2 regions of the Streptomyces ovatisporus genome follow, and region 1 is predicted to be linked to the other one. Evidence: riboswitches for the same ligand, from Rfam matches in the RefSeq annotation. Region 1 holds a riboswitch; the other holds the start of a gene.
What was found. A riboswitch is a leader RNA that binds a small molecule or an ion and turns the genes downstream of it on or off. The one in region 1 is predicted to bind glycine.
Positions count from the first base shown of each region.

Region 2: another riboswitch for glycine. It lies ahead of gcvP (aminomethyl-transferring glycine dehydrogenase); the one in region 1 lies ahead of gcvT (glycine cleavage system aminomethyltransferase GcvT).

Region 1 covers NZ_JBHSFH010000004.1:471,171-474,572, reverse strand. The annotation lists gene ACFPA8_RS06935 (hypothetical protein) at 1-556, shown strand, start outside; gene ACFPA8_RS06930 (AAA family ATPase) at 744-1,331, opposite strand; glycine riboswitch at 1,645-1,756, shown strand; gene gcvT (glycine cleavage system aminomethyltransferase GcvT) at 1,899-3,053, shown strand; gene gcvH (glycine cleavage system protein GcvH) at 3,257-3,402, shown strand, end outside.
Region 2 covers NZ_JBHSFH010000014.1:136,332-139,733, forward strand. The annotation lists gene gcvP (aminomethyl-transferring glycine dehydrogenase) at 1-1,511, opposite strand, end outside; glycine riboswitch at 1,699-1,796, opposite strand; gene ACFPA8_RS24015 (PRC-barrel domain-containing protein) at 2,048-2,446, shown strand; gene ACFPA8_RS24020 (DNA polymerase IV) at 2,341-3,402, opposite strand, start outside.

The sequences.
Region 1 (3,402 bases):
GGCAGCCATGAAGGACCTCGGACTCGTCGCGGAGCAGAGCGGGTCGGAGAAGTCCTCCCCCCGGTCCGCGGACGGCGCTTCGCCGAGGTCCGCGGTGACGACGACGCTGATCGACCGTCAGACCCTCTCCTCCGACCGTCTGGAGCGGTACGACGGTCTCGTCGACGAGGTCGGCGACCTGCTCGAGGACGTCCAGGAGTCACCGGGCGGACGCCTCTCCCGGGAGGACTCCGCGGAGCACGCCGAGGACGTACAGGAGGCGCTGGCGGAGCTGCGGCTGCGCGGCGGGAACCGGGACGGCGCGGCCCTCACCGCGCTGGAGGACCGCGCCGAGGCGCTGCTGGAGACCTCCCGGGGCGGCGACGCACGGCAGAGCCGCGCGGAGGCCCGCCGGCTGGCGAGGGAGACGGTGAAGCTTCTCGCCACCGCGCCCGACGGCCGGGCCACTTCGGACGAGGACTCCGACCTGGATGACCTGGACGGCGCAGACGGCATGGACGGCGCAGACGGCGTGCGGCTGTTCACGGGGAGGCTGCTCTCCCCCCTGCTGGACTGAACGCCGCAGCCGTGCCGGCACTCGGATGCGCCCGGCCGTCCCGCCCGTCCAGCGGGACGGTGGGGCGGCCGGGCGCATCGGGTCCGGCACGCGGAAACCGCCGTTCAGCGGTCGCACACCGGACGCCTCGGTGCTCCGTCGGTCGCTCTGTTCGTCCGTTGGTCGCCCTGTTCGTCCGTCGGTCGCTCTATTCGAAGGCCACGCCCCGCAGGGCCGCCGCCGCTTCCCGGTCCAGCAGCACCACGGACGCGCATCCGCGCGGCAGGCGCCCGGCCTCCGCGTCGGCGAGGAGCTGCCGGACGGCCCTGCGGTGCCGCAGGAAGGCGTAGTCGGACACCCGTCGTCCCCGCTGGGCCTGACCGGCCAGCGCGGCGGAGGGCGGTACGTCGAGCAGGACGAGGTGCATGGCCCGGCCGCGCCGGCGCGAGTCCCTGCCCAGCCAGTTGCGCACCCAGCTCTGGCTTCCGCAGTCGTGCACAACGACGCTCGCCCCGGAGACGAGCGCGCCGCGCAGCCCCGCGTAGTGCGCGAGACGCACCAGCGGCCGGTAGACGGCGTAGGGCAGCCAGCGGGGCAGCAGCGCCGACCACCGCTCCCGAGCGTCCTGGGAGTCGATGCGGCGGACCGTGTCGGCCACGGCGACGACGCGGCGGATCAGCGTCGATTTACCGCTTCCTGGGAGGCCGGAGACCACCACCCTGTCGCCCGTGGGGAAGCGCAGTGTCCGTCTGGCCGCAGTGCCGCGCAGATCGTGCCGGACGACCGGCGTGGACATCTTCGTGGCGGAGACGGTCCGCTCCTGCCGGGAGCCGGGCTGGGAGTATCCCCAGCCCGTCACCGTCGCGTACGTACTGCGCAGGCTGCCCACCTGATCGCCCTCCCCGAATAACGCCGCCGTACGGCGGCTCGTCTCCGAGAGTGTCAAGAAACGGTAATGCGCATCAAGGCGGCGATTGCCCCTGTCCGTGTCCGTTCGGCGCCCGCCGCCGGACCTCGCCCGCTCCCCCGCTGTTCTCCCCGTTGTCCGCACCGTCGACGCGTCTGCGGTGCCATGCCATGATGTGCAGGCCAACTGCATACCGGCCGTTTGAATCCACGCGGGAGAGTTCCCGGCCGCGCGCAGCGACGCGGGTCCGCCGGGGCGCCGAAGGAGCAAGTCCTCCCTTGAATCTCTCAGGCACCGATTACCGCGCAGGACGAGGCAGATCTGAAAAGCGGGCCGCCCCGGTGCGGCTCCACCCAAGGTGCAAGCCACCACCCTGTTCAGGGCTCGTGGCGAACCTCTCAGGTTCCGATGACAGATGGGGAGGACATCCGCGTCACCGAGTCACGGGAGCCTGACATGAGCGACACCGGCGGAACCACCGCGAGCGACCGCCCCCGCACCACCGCCCTGGACGCCACTCACCGCGCGCTCGGCGCGACGATGACGGACTTCGCAGGCTGGGACATGCCGCTGCGCTACGGCAGCGAACGTGACGAGCACGTCGCCGTACGCACCCGCGCAGGGCTCTTCGACCTCTCCCACATGGGCGAGATCACCCTCGAAGGCCCGCAGGCGGGCGAGTTGCTGGACTACGCCCTGGTGGGCAACCTCTCGAAGCTGTCCGAGGGCCGCGCCCGCTACACGATGATCTGCAACGAGCGGGGCGGCATCCTCGACGACCTGATCGTCTACCGGACCGGTGAGCAGCGGTACATGGTCGTGGCGAACGCCGCCAACTCCCAGGTGGTGCTCGACGCGCTGCGCGAGCGCAGCACGGGCTTCGACGCGACCGTGCGGGACGACCGCGACGCGTACGCGCTCATCGCCGTCCAGGGCCCGGAGGCCGCCGGCATCCTGAAGACGCTCACCGACGCCGACCTCGACGGCCTGAAGTACTACGCGGGCCTGCCGGGCACCGTCGCCGGACGCGACGCGCTCGTCGCCCGCACCGGCTACACCGGCGAGGACGGCTTCGAGCTGTTCGTCTCACCCGACGACGCAGTCGCGGTGTGGGAGGCGCTCACCGAGGCGGGCGCCCCGGCCGGGCTTGTGCCGTGCGGGCTGAGCTGCCGGGACACCCTCCGCCTGGAGGCCGGCATGCCGCTGTACGGACACGAACTGTCCACGGCGACAACGCCCTTCGACGCCGGGCTCGGCCGCATCGTGAAGTTCGAGAAGACCACCAACGACGGCGCGTTCGTCGGACGCGAGCCCCTGGAGGCCGCCGCCGCGCGCGCCGAGGAGGCTCCCCCGCGGAAGCTGGTGGGACTCATCGCGGAGGGACGCCGCGTACCGCGTGCCGGGTACGCCGTGGTCTCCGCCGCGGACGGTTCGGTCATCGGCGAGGTGACCTCCGGCGCCCCCTCGCCGACTCTCGGCAAGCCGGTCGCCATCGCCTACGTCGACCCGGCGCACGCCGAGCCCGGCACCGGCGGCGTCGCGGTGGACATCCGCGGCAAGCACGAGCCGTACGAGGTCGTGGCGCTCCCCTTCTACAAGCGGCAGCGCTGAGTCCCGGTTCCGCCCTGCGGACGGGAGTCGCCGATCCCACAGTGCCGGGTGTCGTGGCCGCAGCGACGGGTGGGAAGGATCATCCCCGTGCCCGTGCCGGATGCGTGGTGCGTGCGGCAGGCCGTACGGACCTGTGCGCGGCGCCCGTCCCACTGACCAAGACTGTTTTCCTCCGTCCCCTTCACATCCAGGAGAATCGCACTATGAGCAACCCCCAGCAGCTGCGTTACAGCAAGGAGCACGAGTGGCTGTCGGCCGCCGAGGACGGCGTCTCGACGGTCGGCATCACCTCGCACGCCGCCGACGCCCTCGGCGATGTCGTCTTCGTCCAGCTCCCCGAGGCCGGCGA
Region 2 (3,402 bases), on a different contig from region 1:
TCGAGGGCGTAGTCGCGGTCGGCGAGCCTGCGCAGGTAGCGCAGCATCGCCGTCTCGCTCCGGTACTCGTGGAAGACCGGGTGGGTCAGGTACTCGTCCGTGCGCAGCAGCCCGGCCGGGAGCGTGTCCTCCGCCCGCGAGTCCAGCTCCTCGACGTCGGCCTCGACTCCGAACGCGGACCATACGGCCGCCAGCTGGGCACGGCCCGTGGTCTCGTCGCAGGACATGCCGACGTGGTCGGCGTCCACCTCCCGCAGGTTCACTCCCGCCTCGCGGGCCTGCGCCACGACCTGTGCCGCGCGGCCGGGGACCCGGGCGGTGACCGTGTCGAAGTAGCTGCCGTGGACGATCTCGACGCCGCCTGAGCGCAGTCCCTCCGCGAGGATCGTCGCGTAGCGGTGCGTGCGGCGGGCGATGCCGGCCAGGCCCTCCGGGCCGTGGTGGACGGCGTACATGCCCGACATCACGGCGAGCAGCACCTGCGCGGTGCAGATGTTGCTGGTGGCTTTCTCCCGCCGGATGTGCTGCTCGCGGGTCTGCAGCGCGAGCCTGTATGCCTGGTCGCCGTCGGCGTCCTTGGAGACGCCGACGAGACGGCCCGGCAGGCTGCGCGCGAACTTCTCCCGCACGGACATGTAGCCGGCGTGCGGTCCGCCGAAGCCCATGGGCACACCGAAGCGCTGGCTGGACCCCACGGCGATGTCCGCGCCGAGTTCGCCCGGCGAGGTCAGCAGCGTGAGGGCGAGCAGGTCGGCGGCGACGGTCACGACAGCACCCAGTTCGTGCGCCTGGTCGATCACCGCACGGTGGTCGCGCACGGCGCCCGACGCGCCCGGGTACTGCAACAGCAGTCCGAAGACGCCCCGTTCGGCCACGTCCGCCGGGATGCCCTCGCCGAGGTCGGCGACGACGACGTCGACGCCCGTCGGCTCGGCACGCGTACGCACGACGGCGATGGTCTGCGGCAGGCAGTCCGCGTCGACGAGGAAGACACCCTGCTTGACCTTGCCCACCCGGCGGGAGAGCGCCATGGCCTCGGCCGCCGCGGTCGGTTCGTCCAGCAGTGACGCACCGGAGGTGGGGAGTCCGGTCAGGTCGGCGACCATGGTCTGGAAGTTGAGCAGGGCTTCGAGGCGTCCCTGCGAGATCTCCGGCTGGTAGGGCGTGTACGCCGTGTACCAGGCGGGATTCTCCATGATGTTCCGCACGATGACCGGCGGCGTGAAGGTGCCGTAGTAGCCGAGACCGATCATCGACGGCAGTACGCGGTTCCGCCTCGCGAGACTGCGCAGCTCCGCGAGCACTTCGGCCTCGCTCTGGGCCGGCAGCAGATCCAGCTCCTCGTTGCTCTTGATCACTTCGGGGACGGCGACGGAGGTCAGCTCGTCCAGGGAGCCGTAGCCGACCTGCGCGAGCATCTTGGCCTGCGCGCCCGCGTCGGGGCCGATGTGGCGCCGTTCGAAAGGAGTGCCGCGTTCGAGATCGGTGAGGGGGATGCGGTTGGCGGTCATCTGCGGGGGCCTCCTGGTCGTTGCGACCTGCGAGGGACACCACGACACGGGTGCCCGGACGGCCTCCCCCTCTGTCATCTCAACCTGAGAGTTTCACCGGTCCGCCCGGCACGCGGCCGACCCGGCTTTCACCGTCGGTGAGGGGGAGCCCAGGCACTGCGTGGCCCGCCCTGCTTTCCAGAGTGACCTCACCCGCGCGGTACGTGAGCCTGAGAGATTCCGGGGAGGAGTTGCTCCTTCGGCGCCCCCGGCGCTGGCGCCGGAGGACTCTCCCGCTCGGGGTCGTCAGCCGCTTTCGAGCGTACCAGCGGTTCCGCGGACGGGAACTGGAGGTGCACTCGAGTGGCCAAACCCTCAAATGTGCCTTTGGGTAGGTATTACGGCTTGCACGGCCGGCTCCCGGCGTCGTGGACGCCCCCACCGCACCTGGCAGCACACGACGGGGCACGGGGAGGGGTCCGTCGGACCGCCGGAGCCGTACCCGGCCGCGGCACGTGCCAGCGCACGGTGCCCACTCGCGAGCACATGGAGGACCCGTGCAGAGGGACATCGACCCCCGGAGCCTGATCGGGCGCAGAGCGCTCGACGCGAGCGGCTGCAAGATCGGAACAGTGGGCGAGGTCTATCTCGACGACGCCACCGGCGAGCCGGAGTGGGCCGCCGTGCGGACCGGCCTGTTCAGACGAGAGGCGCTCGTTCCGCTGGAGCCGAGCGAACTCGTGGACGACGTCCTCCACGTACCCTTCGCACGTTCCCTCGTCAGAGGCACCCCCGTGCTCGGCGTGGGACGGCACCTCTCACCCGTGCAGGAACTGCAGCTCTACATCCACTACGGGCTGGACGTTCCCGCCTCGGCAGAGGGAGGTCCGTCGTCCCCGTCGTCCTCTCCGGGGCCGGACCGCGACTTCGGGCGCATAGCCGGATCGGAAAGCTGAGTGGTCCCACCCGGCCGGCCCAACGGCTCCGGCCCGTCCTCCCGCTCTTCGCGCCCGGCCATCGCCGCCGGCGGCAGCGGCTCCGCCGGCTGCAGATCCGGATCGTCCACCGGGTACGTACGCACCCTGCCCGGCGACGATCCGGGGGTTTCGAAACGTACGGTCACCCGCCCCACCCCGCTTCCCTGCACCCAACCGGCTCCGTGTTCTGCGTGCCGCACATCCCGCCCGGGCATCCACCGCCGGTCCGCGAGCGGCTTGGCGTCCTCGTCCGCGGACGGCGCGTCGGTGGACGCCGCTGCCCGGGTCTCCCCGTCCGGGGTCCCGGCAGCTTCCGCAGCGGCCGCCGCCTGCGCGAAGAGGTCCTCCTGTGTGAAGTCCGCGAGGCCGCTCACGCCCACCCCGAGCAGCCGGACCCCGGCGGTGGTGTCGACCGTGTCGATCAGTCTGGCGGCCGCCTCACGCACCACTGCCGGGTCGTCCGTGGGCCCCCGCAACGTCTCCGAACGGGTGAGCGTGGAGAAGTCGTAACTGCGCACCTTGATCACGACGGTGCGACCGGATCTCCCCGCGGCCTGCAGCCGCTCCACGCACCGGCTCGCGAGCCGGGCGACATGCGCCTGCACCAGGGTCCGTTCCGTGAGGTCCACGTCGAAGGTGTCCTCCACCGAAACCGATTTGGCGTCCCGCTCGGCGATCACGGGCCGGTCGTCCCAACCGTTCGCCATCGCGTACAGCGATGTGCCGTGCGCCTTGCCCAGCAGCCGCAGCAGCTCCGCCTCCCCCGCCTCCGCCGTGTCGCCGACCGTGACGAGTCCCGCCCGGCGCAGCACTTCGGCTGTGGCCGGGCCGACCCCCGGAAGCGTCCTCACGGGCATCGGGGCCAGCAGCTCCCGCTCCGTCCCCGGTTCGATGAGGAAGAGCCCGTCGGGCTTGGCCTCCTCCGAGGCGATCTT